One region of the Alloactinosynnema sp. L-07 genome, then DNA from elsewhere that is predicted to be linked to it. Evidence: riboswitches for the same ligand, from Rfam matches in the RefSeq annotation. Region 1 holds a riboswitch; the other holds the start of a gene.
What was found. Region 1 has a riboswitch for thiamine pyrophosphate ahead of thiC (phosphomethylpyrimidine synthase ThiC). Riboswitches for the same ligand answer to the same signal wherever they lie in the genome.
Positions count from the first base shown of each region.

Region 1 (11,052 bases):
CGTCATCGCGCATATGCCCGCCCTTGACCAGGACCCACAGGGGCCCGAGGTCGAACAGCGCCTTCGCCGCATCACGCTGCTGAGAACGCGTCCGCACGTCAATACCAGTGATCAACCGAACCTCATCAAGATTCGGCGTCACCAACGTCGCCCGCGGAAACAACAGAGTGCGGATCGCATCGAGAGCTTCGGCGGCCAGCAACGGATCCCCGTGCATCGAAGCCGCCACCGGATCCACCACCAGCGGAATCGTCTGTCCGATATGGACCCTGTCACAGGCCCCAGCCACCGCGGCGATAATCGCCGCGGTGGCCAGCATCCCAGTCTTGGCCGCCTGAACGCCGATATCGGTCGCGACCGCCTCGATCTGCGCGGCCACCACCTCCGGCGGCACCGTGTGCACCCCCGTAACCCCAAGGGAGTTCTGCACAGTCACCGCCGTCAACGCGGTCATCCCATGCACCCCGCAGGCGAAGAACGTCCGCAGGTCGGCCTGGATACCCGCGCCACCACCGGAATCCGATCCGGCGATGGTCAGCGTCCTTGCTGGAGTTAGCACAGCGGCATCCTTCTCAAGACTTGTCGACGACCGGGAGATAGACCTTCTTGCCCTGTTCGACGAATTCCGTCGACATCTCCGACATGCCCGCCTCGATAGCCTCCACAGAGGACAGGCCGTGCTCCTCGGCGTACTTCCGCACATCCTGGGTGATCTTCATCGAGCAGAACTTCGGCCCGCACATCGAGCAGAAGTGCGCGGTCTTGGCTGGGCTCGCGGGCAGTGTCTCGTCGTGGAACGAGCGCGCGGTGTCCGGGTCGAGCGAGAGGTTGAACTGGTCCTCCCAGCGGAACTCGAAGCGCGCCTGGGACAGCGCGTCGTCGCGTTCCTGGGCCCGGGGGTGGCCCTTGGCCAGGTCGGCCGAGTGCGCGGCGATCTTGTAGGTGATCACGCCGACCTTGACGTCGTCGCGGTTGGGCAGGCCCAGGTGTTCCTTGGGGGTGACGTAGCAGAGCATCGCGGTGCCCAGCCAGCCGATCTGCGCGGCGCCGATGGCCGAGGTGATGTGGTCGTAGCCGGGCGCGATGTCCGTCGCGAGTGGACCGAGGGTGTAGAACGGCGCCTCGCCGCACAGTTCCTCTTCGAGTCGCACGTTCTCGGCGATCTTGTGCATCGGCACGTGGCCGGGGCCCTCGATCATCACCTGCACGTCCTTGGCGCGGGCGATGTGGGTCAGTTCCCCGAGGGTGCGCAGCTCGGCGAACTGGGCCTCGTCGTTGGCGTCGGCGATCGAGCCCGGCCGCAGGCCGTCACCGAGGGAGAAGGTGACGTCGTAGGCGCGCAGGATGTCGCAGAGTTCCTCGAAGTGCGTGTAGAGGAAGCTTTCCTTGTGGTGGGCCAGGCACCACGCTGCCATGATCGACCCGCCGCGCGAGACGATGCCGGTGACGCGCTTGGCGGTGAGCGGCACGTAGCGCAGCAGCACGCCCGCGTGCACGGTCATGTAGTCGACGCCCTGCTCGCACTGTTCGAGCACGGTGTCGCGGTAGACCTCCCACGACAGCTTCGTCGGGTCGCCGTCGACCTTCTCCAGCGCCTGGTAGATCGGCACGGTGCCGATCGGGACCGGCGAGTTGCGCATGATCCACTCGCGGGTCTCGTGGATGCGCTTGCCGGTGGACAGGTCCATGATCGTGTCGGCGCCCCAGCGGGAGGCCCACACCATCTTGTCGACCTCGTCCTCGATCGACGACGACACCGCCGAGTTGCCGATGTTCGCGTTGATCTTGACAAGGAATTTCTTGCCGATGATCGCGGGCTCGGACTCCGGGTGGCACCGGTTGACCGGGATGACCGCGCGGCCGATGGCGACCTCGTCGCGCACGAACTCCGCGCTCAGGCCCTCACGCTCGGCGCAGAACCGCATCTCCTTGGTGATGATCCCGGCCTTGGCGTAGGCCAGCTGGGTCACCGCGCCGTTCACCGGCTCACGCTCGGCGATCCAGCTCTCCCGCAGCCTCGGCAGTCCAGTGTGGACATCGATGGCGGCGGTGTCGTCGGTGTACGGGCCCGAGGTGTCGTACAGGTCGACGTGCTCACCGTTGGTGAGGTCGACCCGCCGGATGGGGATGCGCAGACCGTCGGCGGTCTCGCGGTAGACCTTGTGCGACCCGATGATGGGACCGGTGGTCACGGTGGGCCGCACGGAGCGGTCGTCAAGAGCGGTCACGAAAATCCTCCCTACGCCGGCATTACCCGGTCAGGTTCATCGGTCGGCGGCGCCGGGTCCCAGGAATGGACACCAGCCGCCCTCTCAGCCCGCCATGGCGCGAGCTCCCGCGGTGCGGTGTGCAGTTGTCCTTCGCACCCTAGCCGGCGGACGCGCCAAAGCCAACCGAGCACTAACCTGTTGACCATGGTGCAGCCGTACCCGCCGGGCGCCCGCCGCCTGGGCCGTCCCCACGCGGCCGTTCCCTGCCCGGCGTGCGCCGAGCTGGTCGGCCGGGGCTACCCGACGTGCACGTCCTGCGCCGACCGCGTCGACGCCTACTGGCTGGCCGACTGGGCCGCCCTGCTCGACGCCGAGGGCGTGGTCTCGGGCGAGCCGGAGGAACGTGACCTGGTGGCGCGGGTGTTCAGCGCCGAACCGGGCGCCTACCCGTGGACCTGCACCGACTGGGCCATGCGGCTGACCGTGTGCCCGACCTGCCGGGCCGAACTGGGCACCGGCGACACCGGCTGCCTGCGGTGCGCGGGCGCCGACCAGTCCCGCTGGGCCTGGGACTACGCGGCGATGCCCACCTCGATGACCCACAACGAACACGCCCTGCGCGTCACCGTGGCGGGTTTGCGCGCCGCCCACCGCAGGCGCGACAACCAGGTGGCCTACTGGCGGCTGTCCCTGCCGTTCCTGATGACCGGCGAACCCGTGTCGCAGGCCCAGGCCCAGCGCGTGCGGACCTACCTGCTGGCCGGGCGGACCGAGGAGCTGTCGACGAGCCAGTCCTTCGCCGACATGGCCGCGCTCCCCGACTTACCTTGGCGCGCGCCGGCTTAGGACTCCAGCGCCAACCGGATGCCGAGCGCGATCAGCACGGCCCCGGAGAACCGCTCCAGCCGCGTGCGGACCTCGGTGCGCTTGAGCCACCGCATGACCCGCCCGAGCAGCGCGACCACCATCAGGTACCAGACGGTGTCGATCACCACCCACAACCCGGCGAGCGCGAGCAACACCCACCGCGCCGCGCCGGGGGAGACGAACTGCGGCAGGAACGAGATGGCGAACACGGCCAGCTTGGGGTTGGCCAGGTTGACCAGCAGCCCCGCGCGGAACCCGGAACCGCTGGTCGGGACGTCGTCGACGGCGTGGTCGGGCTTGCCGAACAGAGCCTTGGCCCCGAACCAGACCAGCACGGCGACCCCGATGATCCGCAGCACCTGATAGGCGATCTCGGAGGCGACCAGCAGGACCGAGAGACCCAGCCCTGCCGCCACCGCCCAAACCGCGACGCCGACCTCCATGCCCGCCACCGTCGCCAGCGCGCCCCGGCGGCCGCCGCGGATCGACTGCTTGAGCAGCATCGCGGTACCCACGCCCGGCACCATGGCCAGGACGAACGAGGCGAGCAGGAAGGCGAGGAAGCTGGACCAGGTCACCGCCGAATGGTGCGACAGCGGTCACGCTGATCGCCACCGGTTATCCGGGGAGGATTAGGGCATGTCCTGCGGATCATGGCGGGCGGTATCCGCGCCCGCTTGGCCCCTGGGCGCACCGCGGGAACGGCCACGGACAACCAGTACGCGACCGTCCCCGCGGCACGCCCAGGAACCAAGCGGATCACGAATCCCACCCACCATGATCCACAGGACACGCCCTAGTCGTCGGCGAAGGGGTCCTCGGTGGTGCTCGGGTCCCAGGACAGGCCGGGCTTGCCCCACTGGTTGGCCTTGAGCATCCGCTTGGACTCGCGGGCGTTGCGGCCGACAAGGCGGTTGAGGTAGAGCAGGCCGTCGAGGTGGTCGGTCTCGTGCTGCAGGCAGCGCGCGAAGAAGCCCGTGCCATCGACCTCGATCGGAGCGCCGTCGACGTCCTGGCCGGTGACCTTGGCCCACGTGGCGCGGCCGGTGGGGAACGACTCGCCCGGGACTGAGAGGCAGCCCTCGAAGTCGTCGTCGGGATCGGGCATGCCCTCGGGGATGCCGGAGGTCTCCAGGACCGGGTTGACGACGGTGCCGCGGTGGCGCACGCCTTCGTCGTCGGGGCAGTCGTAGACGAAGACCCGCAGGGCCACGCCGATCTGGTTGGCGGCGAGACCAACGCCGTTGGCCGCGGCCATCGTGTCGAACATGTCTTCGACCAGGGTCTTGAGTTCGCCGTCGAAGCGGTCGACCGGCGTGGTCGGGTTGTGCAGGACCGGGTCGCCGACGATCCGGATCGGGTGAACTGTCATATGGGCAGGGTAGTTATACGCGGGTTGTCGGACGCGCCGTGGACATGACGATCACATCCGGTGGTGACGTGGTGTAATGGCGCTTGAGGATCACACCTGTGTGATTCCGGTGCGGGAGCACGGATTCGCCAGCCAAGACGAGGCGAAGGAGCCAGATGAACGCCGCTGAGATGCCCAAGCTGCCCGACGCGCAGCCGACGCAACCGAAGCCCTCGGGCGGACTCAGTGAGCGGGATCACACGATGCTCGCCTTCGAGAAGCAGTGGTGGAAGGCGGCGGGCTCCAAGGAGCAGGCGATCCGCGAGATCTTCGACCTGTCGAGCACCCGGTACTACCAGATCCTCAACGAGCTGATCGAGAAGCCGGAAGCGCTGGCCGTGGAACCGATGCTGGTGAAGCGACTGCGCCGGATGCGGGGCACTCGGCTGAATGCCCGCTCCAGGAGCAGGTTGGGAATGGAACAGCGATGACCACAGATCCTTCCGCCGTCCGCCCAGGCAAGGTCGCGGGTCTCGCCCTGATCGGCGTGGCCGCGGTCGCGACGGTGATCGGCGTCATCACGCTGCTCGGCGGCAACGGCGACAGCGCGGCGAACCAGAACCCGTCGTCGGCCCCGCCGGTGACGACCACCGTCGCCCCGGCAACCGGGACCGCGGGGTCCTCGGAGACCTCGGCGCCCACGTCCGCCACGAGCGCCGCGCCGACGACGGCCACCACCACGACCACCGCGCCCGTCGCGACCACGGCGACGGCCGCGCCGCCCGAGACGCGTCCGTCCACTCGGGACCAGCCGGTGCGGGTCTACAACAACAGCCTCGAGACCGGGCTCGCGGCCAAGGCCGCCGAGGACTTGGCCGCGCACGGCTGGCAGGTCGCCGAGGCGTCGAACTATCCGCAGGGCAAGATCCCGACCACGACGGTCTACTACCGGCCCGGCACCGAAGAGGAAGCCGCGGCGAAGGAACTGGCCAAGGTGTTCGGAATCCGCGCCGAGGAGCGGTTTGAAGGGCTCAAGGACGCCAGTCCCGGGCTGATCCTCATCGTCACCAGGGACTACCGCTCGCCGTCGGTCGACAAATAGGTCAGCGGCTCGGCCAAGTCTGATTCTGATTCGTTATAAAGGCCGACGGGTCAGTTGGGCAAAGAACAGCACTTCCTTTCAGTGCTGTCGCGATACGCCTTGCCACGCCTAAAGGAAGCGCGGTCGATCAGCGGTCTTCGCAGTTCAGCGCCGTTCGCCCGCCGTTTCTACTGTTGATCCATTCGGCCCACGGCGACCCGACAATTGTTATGTGTTAAAAGAAGTGGTAAACCCGCGAATTCCCGCGCATGCGGCATGTTCTAGCCTTCGAAATATCGGCCGTCGATCACGGCCGAAAGGGCGAAGAAAGGCTTTACCATGTTGCGCAAGATTCTCGTTGGCGTGTTTGTCGCGGGTGCGGCAATGGCCGCGACGGCCCCCGCGGCGTCGGCGGCGACCACCGCTGACACCGCCTCGTTCCGGATGACCGTCCAGTACAACGGCCAGGCGACCGACTACGGCACCCTGAAGTGCAACCCCGCCACGGGTGACCACCGCAGCGCGGCCACCGCGTGCGGCCAGCTTTCGGCGGTCGGCGGCGACTTCGCCGCGCTCAACGTCAACCCCGACCGCATGTGCAGCATGCAGTACGACCCGGTGACGGTGACCGCGCGCGGCTACTGGAACGGTCGCTACAAGTCCTTCAGCCGGACCTACGGCAACCCGTGCGTGTTCGCCAACACGACTGGCTCGGTGTTCGCGATCTGAGCTAGTACCACGGCGGAGGGCCGGAGACCCCGGCCCTCCGCCCGGTTCAGGATCCTCGTGTCTCGGCGTAGGCCGCCAACGCGGCGACCTGCGCCGGGTCGAGTGAGGGACCGACCGCCGCCCGGGCCGCGGCCAGGTGCGCCGCGGTCACCTCGGCCGCGTCCATGCTCTCGCGCATGGCGGTGAGGGCCGCTTCGCGGATCAGGGCAGTGCAGTCGGCCGCGGAGTAGCCGTCGAGTTCCTTGGCGTACTCGTCCAGGTCCACGTCCGGGGCCAGCGGGGTGTTGCGGGCGGTGGCCTTGAGGATGGCGGCGCGGGCATCGGCGTCCGGTGGTGGGACGTAGATCAGCCGCTCCAGCCTGCCGGGGCGCAGCAGGGCCGGGTCGACCAGTTCCGGGCGGTTCGTCGCGCCGATCACCACCACGTCGCGCAGTGGTTCCACGCCGTCCAACTCGGTGAGCAGGGCGGCGACGACGCGGTCGGAGACGCCGGAGTCCGACGACTGGCCGCGGCGGGGTGCGAGCGCGTCGATCTCGTCGAGGAAGATCAAGGCGGGGGCTGCCTCGGCGGCGCGGCGGAACAGGTCGCGCACGGCGCGTTCGGACTCGCCGACCCACTTGTCCATCAGTTCGGCGCCCTTGACCGACAGCACGTTGAGCTGGCCGGTGCCCGCCATCGCGCGGACCAGGAACGTCTTGCCGCCGCCGGGCGGGCCGTACAGCAGCACGCCGCGCGGCGGGGCGACGCCGAGGCGGGCGAAGGAGTCCGGGTAGCGCAGCGGCCACAGGACCGCCTCGGTGAGCGCCTGCTTGGTCTCGGCCATGTCGCCGACATCATCGAGGCTGATGCCGCCGGTCCGCAGGGTGTCCGAAGTCGACATCGACGTCGGCCGCACCGTGTCCAAGGCGCCGAACAGGTCCTCGGACTCGATGCGCGGGTCGCCATCCTGGTGCCGCAGCGCCGCACGGATGGCCGACTCACGGCGCAGCGCGATGAGGTCGGCGGCGACGAAGCCGGGAGTGCGCTCCGCCACCGCACCGAAGTCCACATCGGACACCACGGGTACGTCGCGGAACAGCACCCGCAGCAACTCGGTGCGGGTCTTGCCGTCGGGCAGGGGCAGGCTGAGTTCCCGGTCGATCAACTCGACACCGCGCACCCGCGGGTCGACCGCCTCCGGGTGCGCGGTGGTCGCGACCAGGGCGACGCGGGGAATCTTGACCGCCGCACGCAGCGAGTCGAGCACCACGGTCGCCACCGGCGGCGGCGCGGTCGCGGGGAGCAGTGCGTCGAGGTCGGCGATCAGCAGGACCACCGGGGTCCCCGCGTCGGCATGCGCACGAACCGCCGCGATGGCCTCCTCGACCCTGGCCGCCGTCGTGTTGGCTTCCAGGACCGCGACCGTGGGGCCGACGAGTTCGACCACGGCGGCCTTCTGCGTGTGGGCCACCGCACGGACCAGCGTGGACTTGCCGACACCTTCCGGCCCGGTCACCAACACCCCGAGCCGGGGCGCGGCACCGAGCTTGGCCAGCAGCTCCGGCCGGGTGAACGCCAGCTCGAACCATTCGCCCAGCGTGCGCGCGACCTCACCAGCACCGACGAGATCCGCGATCGGAACCGGCGCCTGCTCGGGCTCCGCCACGCCCACCGACTCCACGCCCGCCCGCGTCGACTGGGCCGTGACCTGGACGCCCTGACCCGATGGGGCGGCCTGGGCGGCCTGCCCGGTCGCGCGGACGGGCCTATCACCAGTGCGCGGCCCGTCGCGCCAACCGACCACAGTGGACGGGTGGACGGTGGCCGCGCCTGCGGGATCGGTGGCGGTCACCGTGAGAAGTTCGTTGGTCCATGTCGTCCCGATCGCGCGAGACAACTTGCCGCGCACAGCCGAAACGTCGGATCCGGGCGGCGGGGAGAGATCCTGCGGCAACAGCGAGACCGCGTCGCCCACGGTCAGGACCTTGCCGACCAGGGCCAGCCGGACGGTCTCGGGGGTAAGGGAGGTGGTGGCCAGCCGGGACCCCGCGACGGTCACCGAGCGGGCGGGCGCGACCTCCACAGGGGACACCACAACCTCAGAGCCCTCGGTGACACCGATATTGGACATGGTGACGTCATCAAGAAGGATCACCCCGGTCGGCCCACCGGCCTCAGCCGCGAGCGCCGCACTGACCCGCGCCCCAGTGAGCTGGACAGCGTCCCACTGCCGCAGCCCAAGAGCATCGAGCACCTCCCGATGCAACCGAACAACCCCCCGACGAGTGTCCAGCGCGGAGGGCGTCAATCGGGCAGTCAACGTGATCTGTGATCCCACGCTGACACCTTATGGGCTAGTGGTGTGTCCATGAGCGTTGCCGGGCTCTCGACGGCCCAGCTTCCCGCTGGCCGCACCGCCGAAACGCCCAAGTACACCCAGTACGAGCGGCATTCCGGCGGCACGCCCACCGGAAACCTGGATCCGCCGATAGCCCGACAACGCTCATGGACACACCACTAGGGCCGGTTCTCGCGGCGAAGTCCGGTCCGGCGCCACGATCGTCGCCGGACGGGTCCGGCGACCCGCGGCTCAGGCGTCACCGGGTGGTCGCGGTCGCCGTTGCGGTTGGGGAGACGCACCGCGCGACGGGCCGCGCCCGCGACCTTGTAGAGCGGGACCGGACGCAGGCCGAGGCGACGGGACCCGTGTTCGCGCTTGATCGCCCGGCGTTCGCTCGGCGGGATGTCCCAGGCTTCCGGGTGGTTGGCCAGCCAGTGCTTGCGCCGCGCCGCATACGGGATGTGGAGCAGATAGATGACCAGCGCGGTCGCCAGAGCGATCATCGGATACGTGATCACCGCCGCGGCCAGCAGGCCGACGCCGACCAGCAGCGGGGCGATGGCGCGCGGGGGGACCCGGACCGACTTCACCGACAGTGTCGGGATCCGGCTGATCAGCAGCGCAGCGACGGCTACGGCCCAGATAGCGACAGCCCAACGGGACTGCCACCAAGCACCGTGGTCGCCGTACTCGATGGTGAGGATCAGCGGCAGCAGCGCGAGCAGGCCACCGGCGGGGGCGGGCACGCCGACGAAGAACTCCTTGGCGTACGGCGGCTGCTCGGTGTCGTCGAGCAGGGTGTTGAAGCGGGCCAGGCGCAGGATCATGCACACCGCGAAGATCAGCGCGATGATCCAGCCGAAGCGGTTGTTCGGGAACTTCCACACATAGAGGACCAGCGCGGGCGCCACGCCGAAGGAGATCGCGTCGGCCAGCGAGTCCAGCTCGGCGCCCATCTTGGAGGTGGCGTCGAGCAGGCGGGCGATGCGGCCGTCGAGGCTGTCGAGGATCGCCGCGACGCCGATGGCGGCGATGGTCGCCGCCAGTTGTCCGCGCAGCGCGAACTGGACCGCCGAGAGTCCGGCGCACATCGCCAGGACGGTCAGCGCGTTCGGGAGCAGGCGGACGCCGGGTGACGCGGGTGCCATCAGTTCTCCGAGGATGAGGCGAGCTCGGCCAGCACGGTCTCGCCGCCGATTGTGCGCTGACCGGCCTCGACCAGCACGCGGCTGCCCGCGGGCACGTACAGGTCGACCCGGGAGCCGAAGCGGATCAGGCCGTACGTCGCACCCGCGGTGACCTTGTCGCCGTCGGCGACCTGGCAGATGATCCGGCGCGCCACCAGGCCCGCGATCTGCACGACGGCGAGGTCGTGGCCGTCGGCGGTGCGCAGGTGCAGGCTGTTGCGCTCGTTGACCTCGCTGGCCTTGTCGAGGTCGGCGGAAAGGAACTCGCCTTCCTTGTGCAGGGCGCGCACGATCTGGCCGGTGGCGGGGGCGCGCTGGACGTGCACGTCGAAGACCGACAGGAACGTGCTGATCCGCAGCATCGGGGTGTCGCCAAGGCCCAGCTCGGCTGGCGGGACGGCCTCGATGACGTGCGACACCGTGCCGTCGGCCGGGGCCACGGCGATGCCGGGGCGCTGCGGGGTGACCCGCTTGGGCTCGCGGAAGAACCACGCCAGCCAGGCGGTGAACACCGCGACGAGCACGCCCGCGCGACGCGAGAGCAGGCGCACGACCAGCGTCGCGCCGACCGCGCCGAAGACGAACGGGCGGCCGCCGGGGTGGATCGGCGGGACGATGCTCTTCGTCAGCTCGATCGCGTGCTGCACGGGGGAAGAGGAAGGCTGCGACGGGTCGCTCATCAGGTGGCTGGTCCTCGCGAGTGGGCCGGATTTGCCCACACGCTACGCCAGTCGCGAACCGGCCTGACCATGAGCGTGAACACGGGGCATCCGACCAGTCTGTACGCCCCCCGACGGCGCACAGGCCGGTCGGATGCCCCGTTGTGGAGCACCTCGATACTACTCGCTCGCGTCCCATCCGATCAACGAGGTCGGTGAGTGGTCGGTTACCCACCGTTCTCGAATACAGCGGATGTCGATCGTAGGCTTGTAGAACTGTTCAACATTCCTACATTTCAACGATTTCAGTCGAGCAGGATCAGGTCGACCTCGGCGCCCAGGGCCACCTCGGCGACCCCGACCGGGATCTCGATCAGGCAGTTGGACGCGGCGAACGACGACAGCAGGTGCGACCCCGGCCCGCCGACCGGCACCACCTCGACCATCCCGTCGTCGTGGCGGCCCCGCCGGTACTGCGTGCGGCCCTCCGGCGAGGACATCGCCGCCGTGCTGCGCGCCTTGGCCCGCGGCCGGTCCACGACCCGGTGGCCGAGCGCGCCCAGCAGCGCGGGCCGGACGAACAGCTCGAACGACAGCGCCGCGCTCACCGGGTTGCCGGGCAGGGTGAGCACCGGCAGTCCGTCGACC
Region 1 covers NZ_LN850107.1:6,366,673-6,377,724, forward strand. The annotation lists gene thiD (bifunctional hydroxymethylpyrimidine kinase/phosphomethylpyrimidine kinase) at 1-559, opposite strand, end outside; gene thiC (phosphomethylpyrimidine synthase ThiC) at 573-2,228, opposite strand; TPP riboswitch at 2,220-2,349, opposite strand; gene BN1701_RS29080 (hypothetical protein) at 2,415-3,056, shown strand; gene BN1701_RS29085 (LysE family translocator) at 3,053-3,655, opposite strand; gene BN1701_RS29090 (peptide deformylase) at 3,874-4,449, opposite strand; gene BN1701_RS29095 (DUF3263 domain-containing protein) at 4,605-4,919, shown strand; gene BN1701_RS29100 (LytR C-terminal domain-containing protein) at 4,916-5,530, shown strand; gene BN1701_RS29105 (SSI family serine proteinase inhibitor) at 5,849-6,238, shown strand; gene BN1701_RS29110 (AAA family ATPase) at 6,285-8,555, opposite strand; gene pssA (CDP-diacylglycerol--serine O-phosphatidyltransferase) at 8,735-9,706, opposite strand; gene BN1701_RS29120 (phosphatidylserine decarboxylase) at 9,706-10,425, opposite strand; gene glp (gephyrin-like molybdotransferase Glp) at 10,710-11,052, opposite strand, start outside.

Region 2 (11,052 bases), 390 kb from region 1:
GCCGATGTGGGCGAGCCGCACGCCGTCGACGCCGAGGGCGGTGATTCGTTGGCGGGAGCGGCCTACCCGGATCTCGTCGCCGACCCCGACCAGGCCGGGCCGCGACGGGTCGAGCACGCGCTCGTCCCCCAGTGCCGCCGACAGCGCGCGGCTCATCGGGCGACCCGCCAGACCACCTGGAACCGGGCCCCGCCCTCCGGCGAATCGCTCACCCGCACCGCGCCGCCTCGGCGTCGGACGACCTCGGCGACCAGTGCCAGGCCCAGTCCCGTTCCCCCGCTGCTGCGCGCCCGGTCGTCCTGGATTCGGTAGAACCGGTCGAACACGCGCGCACGGTGTTCCTCGGCTATGCCATGGCCGTCGTCGTCCACTACCAAGCGAACTGTCTTGCTCGACGCCATGACCGTGACCGTCACCCGGGCTCGGGCGTGGCGGACGGCGTTGCGGAGCAGGTTGTCCAGCACCAAGTCCACTTCGGACGGTGCGGCGAAGGCCCAGCACGGCGCGGGGGGCAGGTGGACCTGGATGGTCGGGCCGCTGTCCTGGCAGCGGCCGACCGCGTCCTTCGTGGCGATCACCAGGTCGATGGCCTCGGCGGCGGGCACCTCGCCCGCGTCCGCGCGGGCCAGCGCCAGCAGGCCGTCGACCAGCGCGGACAGCCGTTCGGACTCGCGCACGACGTCGGCGAGGACCTCCTGGGACAGGTCCGGGTCCGGGTGGGTCACCGCGACCTCGGCCTGCACGCGGATCGAGGCGACCGGCGACCGCAGTTCGTGGGCGGCGTCGCCGGTGAAGCGGCGCAGGCGGTCAGTGGCCTCGTCGCGGCGGGCGAGCAGGGCGTTGAGGGCGCCTGCCAGCGAGCGGAGTTCGTCGTGCGCCTCCGGCAGCGGCAGCCTGCGCCCGGTGGTGAGCCGTCCCGCGGCGACCCGCATCCGCTCGACCGGCCGCAGCGACGACCGCACGGCCAGCCAGGTCGAGCCCGCCACGGCCACCGCGACCAGCAGCGCGGCGATCACCAGCCAGTTCAGCGCCTCCCCGTGGGCGGCGGCGTAGCCGACGATGCCGGTGCCGGTCACCACCAGCCGCTGCGTCCCGTCCGGCGCGCTGACCACGGTGCCCAACCAGCGCGCGGGCGGCGCGTCCTGCGCGCGCAGGACCGGCGTGCCCGCCTTGAGCACGCGGATGTCCTGCGGCCCGAGGTCGATCGCCCCGCCACCGTCGACCGGCTCGCCCGCCGTGTCGAGCACCCGGACCTGGATGTTCGGCGACGGCGCGAAGGGCGCCAGCCCGGCCCGGACCCGCTCGGTGGCCGCGTCCAGCGACGCGGACAGCTCGGCGTCGGCCGAGCGGACCAGCAGCGGCCCGATCATCCCGCTGCTGACGACGGCCATGCCGATCAGCACCGCCAGCGTCACGACCGTGGTGACCGTGGTGACCCGGAACCGCATGGTGCGCCGCAGCCACAGCGCGCGCAGCCTTCTCACCGCGGCCGGGTGCCCGCGGGGTCGAGCACCTCGTCGATCTCGGTCGTGGACGCCAGGTAGCCGTGGCCGCGGACCGTGCGCACGATGCCGTCGGCGCCCGCGGCGTCGAGTTTGCGGCGCAGGTATCCGACGTAGACCTCGACGGCGTTGCGGGTGGCGGCCTGTTCGTCGCCCCAGACCGCGCGCAGCAGGTCGTCCTTGGTGACCACCGCGCCCGCCCGGCCCGCCAGCACGTCCAGCACCGCGAACTCGCGCGGGCTCAGCGACACCAACTCGCCCCGGAACCGGACCTCGCGCATCCCCCGGTCGACCACGAGGTCGCCCAACCGCACCTTGTTGCGGCCCGACCCCTCCTCGGCGGTCCGCCGCAGCACGGCCCGGACCTGGGCGACCAGCACCACGAAGGAGAACGGCTTGACCAGGTAGCCGTCGGCGCCGAGGTCGAGCCCGTCGGCCTGGTCGACCTCGCCGTCCTTGGCCGAGACCAGCAGGACCGGCGTACTGACACCCTCTTTGCGCAGGTGTTCCAGCACCCGGTAGCCGGAGAGGCCGGGCAGCATGATGTCGAGCAGGATGACGTCGAAAGTCCCGGTCAGCGCGATCCGCAGGGCGCTGGGGCCGTCGGCGGCCACCACCACGTCCATGCCTTCCGCGGTGAGCCCGCGCTGCAGCGCCCGGCGCACACCGAGTTCGTCGTCGACCACCAGCACGCGAGGTTTCACCCTGCCATCATGGCCGCCCGAGCCCGATTCGCGCGGTCACTCTCAGCGCGTTCTCAGCGTGGGTCGCGCTCTCAGCGCCATCTCAGCTCGGCGGGTGCACTCTCAGTGGTGCGGGAACGTGAACCCGAACAGGGGAGTAGAGCATGAACAGGAAACGGACGGCACTGACCGTCGCGGCGGCTGGAACGGCCACCGGCGTGGTCGGGCTGGTCCTGCTGGCGACGCCCGCGGGGGCGGGCACGGCGCCGCCCGCGCTGCCCGACATCACCGCGGAGGCGCTGGTCCAGTCGGTCCTGACCAGCCAGATCCCGGCGATGTCCGGCGCGGTCGAGTTCAGCAGCGACCTCGGCATCCCGATCCCGGGCCTGCCGACGACCGGCGCGAGCGGCGAAGCCGCCCACGTCTACACCGACGGCCAGGGCCGGGCGCGGCTGTCGATCGACAACGGCGACGCCGAGCGCACCGTGGTCCGCGACGGCAGCACGACCTGGATCTGGAACTCGGCCGACCGCACCGTGACCAAGCTCGCCGACGGTGAGCACGAGAAGAAGGGCGCCGAGACGCTGGCCGACCCGGCCACCGCCGCGCGCGAGTTCGTCGGCCTGATGGGCAAGGACAGCACGGTCACCGTCGACGGCACCGCCCGTGTCGCCGACCGGCCGGTCTACCAGCTGGTCCTCACCCCGAAGCCGACCGAGCGCACGCTGCTGCGCGAGGTCCGCATCGCGGTCGACTCCGAAACGCGGCTCCCGCTGCGGCTCGAAGTGCTGGCCAACGGCCAGGCCACGCCCGCGGTGAAGATCGGCTTCACCGAGTTCAGCACCGGCGCGCAGGACCCGGGCCTCTTCCAGTACGCCCCGCCCGCCGGGGTGAAGGTCGTGGAGGAGAAGGCGGGCGACCACAAGCCGTCGAAGGCCGAGCAGGACGACATGTTCGCCCAGTTCGACCCGAAGACCGTCGGCGAGGGCTGGGACACCGTGCTCGTAGGCAAGATCCCGGCCGAGGCGCTGCAGTCGAAGGCGCCGAACCCGCGCGGCGGCGGCGGCGAAATGGACGCCACGACCTTCCTCAAGCAGATCGGCAAGGAGGTCTCGGGTCCGTTTGGCACCGGGTACGTCATCTCCACCAAGGTCGGCACCGCGCTGGTGACGACGGACGGCCGCGCCGCACTTGGCGCCGTGCCGCAGCAGGTGCTCATCGACGCGCTGGGACAGAAGTGACCGGCGGTTCCGAGCTTGGGATGGTCGCGGCCGACGCCGCGGCCATCCCGCTCGCCGCCCGGACGCGCGGATTGCGCAAGGTCTACCGCGGCACGGTCGCGGTAGACAATGTCGATCTGGACGTCCCGATGGGCGCGGTGTTGGGGATGCTCGGCCCCAACGGCTCCGGCAAGACCACCACCATCCGGATGCTGCTCGGCCTGGTCATGCCCACCGCGGGCGAGGTCGAACTGCTCGGCCACACCCTCCCCGACGGCGCGGCGCTCGCGCTGCCCGAGGTTGGCGCGCTGGTCGAGAGCCCCGGCTTCCACTCGTTCCTCTCCGGCCGCGAGAACCTGCTGCGCATGGCCGCTGTGGAACCGCACCTGGGCACCAACCGCATCGCCACGGCGGTCTCCGAGTCACTGGAGCGCGTCGGCCTGGCAGGTGCCGCCAACCGCCGTTACCGGGGCTACTCGCTCGGCATGAAGCAGCGCCTCGGCCTGGCCGCCGCCCTGCTGGTCCCCCGCCGCTTCGTCATCCTCGACGAACCGACGAACGGTCTCGACCCGGCAGGCACCCGCGAGGTCCGCGCCGTGATCGCCGACCTGCACGCCGCCGGGACCACCGTCCTGGTCTCCTCCCACCTACTCTCCGAGGTCGAGGCGACCTGCACCCACGTAGCGGTGCTCAACCAGGGCACCGTCGTGGCCCAGGGCGAACTCGCCGACCTGCTCGACTCGGGCAACGCGGGCCTGCTCGTCACCACCCCGGACATCACCCGAGCCGTGGACGCCCTACGCGACAACCGAATCCCAGCCCGCGCCGTCCCCGACGGCGTCCGCGCCGACCTCACCGCCACGACACCACCAGTGGTCGTCGAGACGCTGGTCCAGGCCGGAGTCCCGATCTACGAAGTCCGCAGGGACCGCACCGGCCTGGAAGACCTCTTCGCCCGCCTGACCGAAAACGGCGCAGGATCCCAAGACCCCGACAACGACCTCGCCGAATTCGAGTTCCCCATCGCAGAGGAAGCCCGATGACGGCAACCCTCACCCACAGGGCGCAGATCAGGCCCCACACCCACCCGGCGTGGCCAAACTCCCCCACAGCAAAGCCGCACCCCGCACCAGAGCAGCATCGGGTGAAGCTCGGCGATCCCGCTGTGTCTGGGGGGACGACGGCCCCTAAGCTGCCTGGCGTGTGGGGTGCCTTTCCGCCCACGCTTTTTCCCCACAGGGGCCGTCGTAGGGGCCCCAGGCACAGCGTGATCGCCCAGCTTCACCCGATGGTGCGCACGCTCCCCAAGCACTACCAAAGCGCGGCTCCACTCAACCAAGCCCACAGCGCAAGCGAGTCGCAGACCACGGAGGCCACCTCATGACCGCCATCACCGCCGACCTGGGCACCGGCGAGATCCAGCGGCCCCAAGCCCGCAAGGCCCCCCTGATCCGCCTGCTCCGCTCCGAACTACGCATGATCCTGCGCCGACCCCGCACCCTGATCATGATCGGCCTACTGGCCCTAGTCCCCGTCATCGCAGGCATCGGCATAGCCATCGCCGCAGACGGAGAAAGCGGCGACCCAGTAGGCGACGGCATCGCCGCGCTCGTCGACGGCAACGGCCTACTGCTCCCCGTCTTCGCCCTCATCCTCGCCCTCAACATGCTCCTCCCCCTGACCGGCGCCATGCTCGCCGCCGACGCCCTCGCAGGCGAAACGGCCAGCGGGACACTCCGATCACTACTGCTCGCCCCGGTAAGCAGGACGCGCGTACTCGCCGTCAAGGCGTTCGGCGTGGCCACCGTCTCGCTCCTGGTAGTCCTGCTGATGGCGGTCACAGGCACGATCGCGGGCGTGATCCTGCTCGGCGGCGACGGCATGCTGACCATGTCGGGCACTTCCCTGCCCGTCATCGACGCCCTCGGCCGGATCCTGCTGACCGTGCTGCTGGTGACGGTGCAGGTCTGGGCGCTGGCCGCGATCGCGCTGGCCGTGTCGGCGTGGACCGAGCACCCGCTGATCGTCGTCGTGGTGTCCCTCGGCGTGGTCATCCTGTCGGGTGTGCTCAGCGCGATCCCGGCGCTGGACTGGCTCGACCCGGTCCTGATGACCACGAGCTGGGAGAGCATCCCGGAGGTCATCCGCGACCCGCTGCCCACCGGCACCCTGTTGGAGGGCGTGCTGCGGGCGGGCTGCTATATCGTGATCGGCTACTCCCTGGCGCTGTCGCGGATGCTCAGCCGCGACGGCTGAGCACGGCGATCCCGTCGGGGTCGAGGACAAGCCGGACCGTGTCCCCCACGTCCGGCGCGTCCGCGATTCCGGCGACGGCGTTCACCTGGCGGGCCGGGGTATCGACCAGGAGGCGCACATGGTCGCGGCGGTGCACGCGGGCCGCGACGGTGCCCTCGGTCGGCCCCTCCCCCACCCGCAGCGCCGAGGGCCGCAGCCCGACGCGGGCGGGCCCCTCGGGTGCCCACGGCACGGCCGCGATGCCGAACCCGCAGGTCAGGACCCCCGCGTCGACCTCGCCATCGACGACCAGCTCGCAGCCGAGGAACCTCGCGGTCTCCTCGTCGGCGGGCTCACGCCACACCTGATCCGGCCGTCCTGTTTGGACGATCCGGCCCGCGCGCATGACCGCGACCCGGTCGGCGAGGGTGAACGCCTCGTCGTGGTCGTGGGTGACGACGATCGCGGTACTCCCCTCGATCCGCAGCACTCGGGCCAGATCCATGGCCAATTGCTCGCGCAGTACGCGGTCCAGCGCCGACAGCGGCTCATCGAGCAGCAGCAGCCGGGGCCGCGGGGCCAGCGCCCTGGCCAGCGCGACCCGCTGCTGCTCGCCGCCGGACAACTCGGTCACCCGCCGCCGTTCGCAGCCTGCCAGGCCGACCAGTTCCAGCAGCTCGGCGACTCGGCCCGGCTCGTGATCACCCCGCATGCGCAGGCCGAAGGCGACGTTGGCGGCCACGTCGCGGTGCGGGAACAGCTGGCCGTCCTGGAAGACCAGGCCGAAGCCGCGCCGGTGCACCGGGACGCCTGCCAGGTCCGCGTCGTCCCAGGTGACCTTGCCGAACGACATCGGCTCCAGCCCGGCGATGGCCCGCAGCAACGTGGACTTGCCGCAGCCTGAGGGCCCCAACAGCGCGACCACTTCACCGTCGTCCACCTCGATGTCCACATCGGACACCGCGAGCAGTGCTCCATAGTGGACGTCCACACCCTCGACCCGCAGCATCAGAATTCCCCCACCGACTGGACCCGCAGGCGTTCGACCAGCAGCACCGCCGCGACGGTCACCACCATCAGCAGCGTGCACGCCGCGTAGGCCATCTGGTTGTTCAACTCCCCTGGACGCGAGATCAGGCGCCCGATCACCACCGGCAGTGTCGCGGTGTCGGGGCGGGCCAGGAAACTCGTCGCGCCGAACTCGCCAAGGGCGACCACGAAGCCGAACGCCGCCGCCGCGAGCAGGGACCGGCCCGCGAGCGGGATGTCGATCTCACGCCAGACCCGCCACGGGCTCGCGCCGAGCGACGCGGCGGCCTGCCGCAGCCGCTGGTCGATCGAGCGCAGCACCGGGAGCAGCATGCGGATCACCAGCGGTGTCACCACAAGCGCCTGGGCCAGCGGCACCAGCGCGGATGACGTGCGCAGATCGCCGGGCAGGGCGTCAAGGGTGATCAGGTAGCCGAACCCGACGGTCACCGCCGACACGCCCAGCGGCACCATCAGCGCGGTGTCGAGCGTGTCGACCACCGCGGGCCGCGCCCGGCCGCGGCTCAGCGACACGAGCACGACCGCCGCGGTGACGCCAAGTCCCAGCGCCAGCAGTGTGGCGTCGAACGCGGCGCTCAGCGAATTCACAGCGGCATCGATGCCGGAGACCTGCAGAGAACCGCGGAACCCGGTGCCGGACAACGCGCGGTATCCGTCCAAGCCCCAACCATCCTCAGTGGACACTGAGCGCAGGACCAACGCGAGAATGGGAACCAGCAGGGCCGCCACCACCGCGTAGGCGCCCGCGACCACCCCCCACTCACGGCCCCGTGGCCGACGGGCGGTCTCGGTTCGCGGGCGTAGCGTCATCGCCGTCTCCCGGCGCCGCCGCGCCACGGCCGCGAGGACCAGCACCGCGACCACGGCGGTCACCTGGATCAGCGACAGCGCCGCCGCACCGGACAGATCGAGCAATTCGACCGTGCGCAGGTAGATCTCGGTCTCCAGCGTTCGGTAGCGGGCCCCACCCAGCAGCAGGACGACACCGAAACTGGTGGCACAGAAGAGAAAGACCACCGCCGCCGACGAGCCGATCGCAGGCCGCAGCGCGGGCAGGGTCACCGAGACGAACGCCCGCAGCGGCGAGGCGCCCAGCGACCGGGCCGCGTCCTCGGCCCGGCGGTCGAGGTGCGCCCAAAGGCCCGACACGGTGCGGGCGACGACGGCGACGTTGAAGAAGGCGTTCGCCAGCACGATCGCGAGCACGCCGCCGTCTGGCAGCAGCGACCGGAAAGCCAATCCCACCACCACTGTCGGCAGCACGAACGGCACCAGGATCACCGCGCGGACCACCGCCATCCCCGGCAGCGCGCAGCGGGCAAGCAGGAATGCCACCGGCAGCGCGGCGATGACCGCGACCAGCGTCGACGCCGCGGCCTGGGCCAGGGTGAACAGCACCAGCGACCAGGTGTCGGCCGCGGCCAGAACCCGGCCGACACCGCCGGAGGACAGACCCCGCTGGACGATCGCGGCCACCGGCCACAGGAAGAAGACCGCCAGGAACCCCAACGGCACCAACGCCGCGAGCAGCGCTCCCGTGCCCTGGGGTGGACGGCGGGCGGCCGCGCCGATGCCGCGGGGTCCGGTCGCCTCCCGCGACTGGCGGCGGGCTGGTGCCCGCCGCCGGGTCGACCGCGGACTCAGCCCCGGACGGCCGTGCGCCACTGCTCGATCCACCGCTCCCGGTTCGCCTGGATGTCGGCGGCGGCCATCGTCGCCGGGCTCTGCGGCGCGGGCGCGGCCGCCCACGCCGCGGGCAGCGCCACGCCGTCGCGGGCCGGGTAGACATACATCTTCTCGGGCACCTTGGCCTGGAAGGACTCCGAGAGCAGCAGGTCGAGCACCTTGCGCGCGCCGTCGGTGTTCTTCGCCCCGGCCAGCACGCCCGCGTACTCGACCTGGCGGAAGCAGGTGTCCAGCAGCGCCGCCGTGCGCGGTTTGCCCGCCTCGTCGACCTCAGCCGACGGCGACGACGCGTACGAGACCACCAGCGGCCGCGGGCCCTTGCCGGACGAGCCGGAGAACTCCTGGGTGTAGGCCTCCTCCCAGCCCGCCACGACCTTCACGCCGTTGGCCTTGAGCCGGTTCCAGTAGCCGACCCAGTCCTTCTGGCCGTACTGCGCCACGGTGGCCAGCAGGAACGCCAGCCCCGGCGAACTGGTCGCCGGATCCTCCACGACCAGCAGGTCCTTGAACTTGGGGTCGGCAAGGTCCTCGAACGTGGCGGGCGCGGTAAGCCCGCGCGCGGTGAGCCCGGCCGGGTCGACGTTGACGCACACGTCGCCGGTGTCGACCGCGGTCAGCCTGCCGGTGTCGTCGATGGCGAACCGCTGCGGACCCTTGTCGGCCTCGGGGCTGCGGTACTCGGCGAAGACACCCTCGGTGAGCGCGCGGGAGGCGAAGGTGTTGTCCACCCCGAAGGCGATGTCGCCGAGCGGGCTGGACTTGGTGAGCACCAGCTGGTTGGTCAGCGCGCCGGCGTCGCCGCTCTTGCGCACCTCGATGGTGATGCCGGTGTCGGTCTTGAACTTGTCGAACACGGCCTGGTCGAACTCGAACGAGTCGTGGGTGACCAGGACGACCTTGCCGTCACCGCCCGACTCCTCAGAGCCGAACAACGAACAGCTCGCGGTCATGAGAACCGCGGCCGCGATGGCGACGAACTTGCGCATGGATCGTTCCTCCTCGGGGCGTGGACGCACCACGAGGACCTTCCTGCGCCGGCATGACCCGGATCAGGTGCGGACGGTCGAGGGCACGCCCCTCCTCTCAGCCCGCCTAGGCGGACTCCCGTGGCGTGACGAGCGTACGCCTGGCCGAGCGGCCAGTATTGGGGTCATGCCTGAACTGCTCAGTGACAAGGACATCGGCGTCGCGCTCGGCACGCTGCCGGACTGGAAGCTCAAGGACGGCGCCCTGGTGCGGGTCGTCGAGTTCGACGGGTTCCCGCAGGCCATCCAGGTCGTCAACCGGATCGCCGAGATCGCGGAGAACGACAACCACCACCCCGACATCGACATCCGGTGGCGCACCCTGACCTTCCGGTGCAGCACCCACTCCGCGGGCGGCGTCACCGCCTTGGACGTGACCATGGCCGAGGAGATCGACGGCGTGGTCGACACGGTGCGGGGGCCGGACGGACGCTGACGCGGGCGCGGGCGCCGACCGTCTGGTACATATGGAATCAGGTGATCACCTTCCCTGCGACTCACCTGAAAGGCACACCATGCGCACTCTCCTCGCGGGTGCCGCGCTGGCCGTTGCGGCTTGCGCGCTCACCCCGGCGGCCGCCATGGCCGCACCCCAGACGGCCACCTGCACGCCGTCGTTCTTCGCCGAGCGGTACGAGGGCAAGACGATCCACATCATCGACCGCTGCCAGTCCGAGCCGGGCTGGGTCCGCTACACCGTCTTCATCAACGGGCGCGAGCTCGGCGTCGACAAGCTCGAAGGCGACATGGGCTACCTCAGTGTCATCAACGCCTACGACGTCACGCCCACCCTGAAGGACACCGCGCGGAACGCGGTGGACACGCTGGGACCGGACGGCGAACTGGCGCCGTTCAGGCCGTAATCCGAGTCAGGCGCGGCGCCCGTCCGGACGGGCGCCGCGCCTGGTTCACTCAGCTCCGGAACGGACCGGTGACCTCATAGGTGATGCCGCCGCTGCTGCTGCCCGACGTGCCACGCTGCGACGAGAAGTACAGGCGCTGACCGTTCGGGGTGAACGCCGGGCCGGTGATCTCCGAGCTGGACTGCCCGGTCACCCGCAGGAACACCGCGACGATGTCGTCCGGCGTGATGAGGCAGATCTCCAGGTTGCCGCCGTCCTCGGCGACGTACAGGTCACCGCTGCCCGCCCGGGTGATGTTGTCGACACCGGTCAGCGGAGCGCCGCCGCCGACCACGAGCGAGTCGTCGTAGGCCAGTTCGATGGTCGAGGTGTTCGCGTCGTACGCCCACACCCGGTTGTCGCCCTTGGTGGTGAACCAGCAGGTCCCAGCCGCGTACACGCAGCCCTCGCCGCCGTTGAACCGCTTGGCGCCGGAGACCTGGTTGCGGGTGGCGGTGGGGCTGCCGTCGGGGTCAGGCACGACGCCCCAGGTGACCGAGCCGCTGGTCTGGGAGTTGGTGCCCTTCATGACCTCCAGGGTGCCGCTGGTCAGGTTGCCCCAGGTGGTCGGCCGGAACCGGTAGAAACAGCCGTCGCTGGTGTCCTCGGTCATGTAGATGTAGCCGTGGTCGGCGTCGGCCGCGCAGGCCTCGTGCTTGAACCGACCCATGGCCGGGCGCGACACGGCCGGGTTGACACCCCACGGGTCGGTCTCGTAGACCCGCCCGAGCGACACCTCCTCACACGAC
Region 2 covers NZ_LN850107.1:6,752,627-6,763,678, reverse strand. The annotation lists gene BN1701_RS38375 ((deoxy)nucleoside triphosphate pyrophosphohydrolase) at 1-156, opposite strand, end outside; gene BN1701_RS30945 (cell wall metabolism sensor histidine kinase WalK) at 153-1,484, opposite strand; gene BN1701_RS30940 (response regulator transcription factor) at 1,481-2,206, opposite strand; gene BN1701_RS30935 (sigma-E factor regulatory protein RseB domain-containing protein) at 2,350-3,426, shown strand; gene BN1701_RS30930 (ABC transporter ATP-binding protein) at 3,447-4,448, shown strand; gene BN1701_RS30925 (ABC transporter permease) at 4,786-5,661, shown strand; gene BN1701_RS30920 (ABC transporter ATP-binding protein) at 5,645-6,652, opposite strand; gene BN1701_RS30915 (ABC transporter permease) at 6,649-8,262, opposite strand; gene BN1701_RS30910 (thiamine ABC transporter substrate binding subunit) at 8,331-9,362, opposite strand; TPP riboswitch at 9,386-9,494, opposite strand; gene BN1701_RS30905 (4a-hydroxytetrahydrobiopterin dehydratase) at 9,529-9,837, shown strand; gene BN1701_RS30900 (tyrosinase family oxidase copper chaperone) at 9,917-10,264, shown strand; gene BN1701_RS30895 (alkaline phosphatase PhoX) at 10,314-11,052, opposite strand, start outside.
Region 2: another riboswitch for thiamine pyrophosphate. It lies ahead of BN1701_RS30910 (thiamine ABC transporter substrate binding subunit); the one in region 1 lies ahead of thiC (phosphomethylpyrimidine synthase ThiC).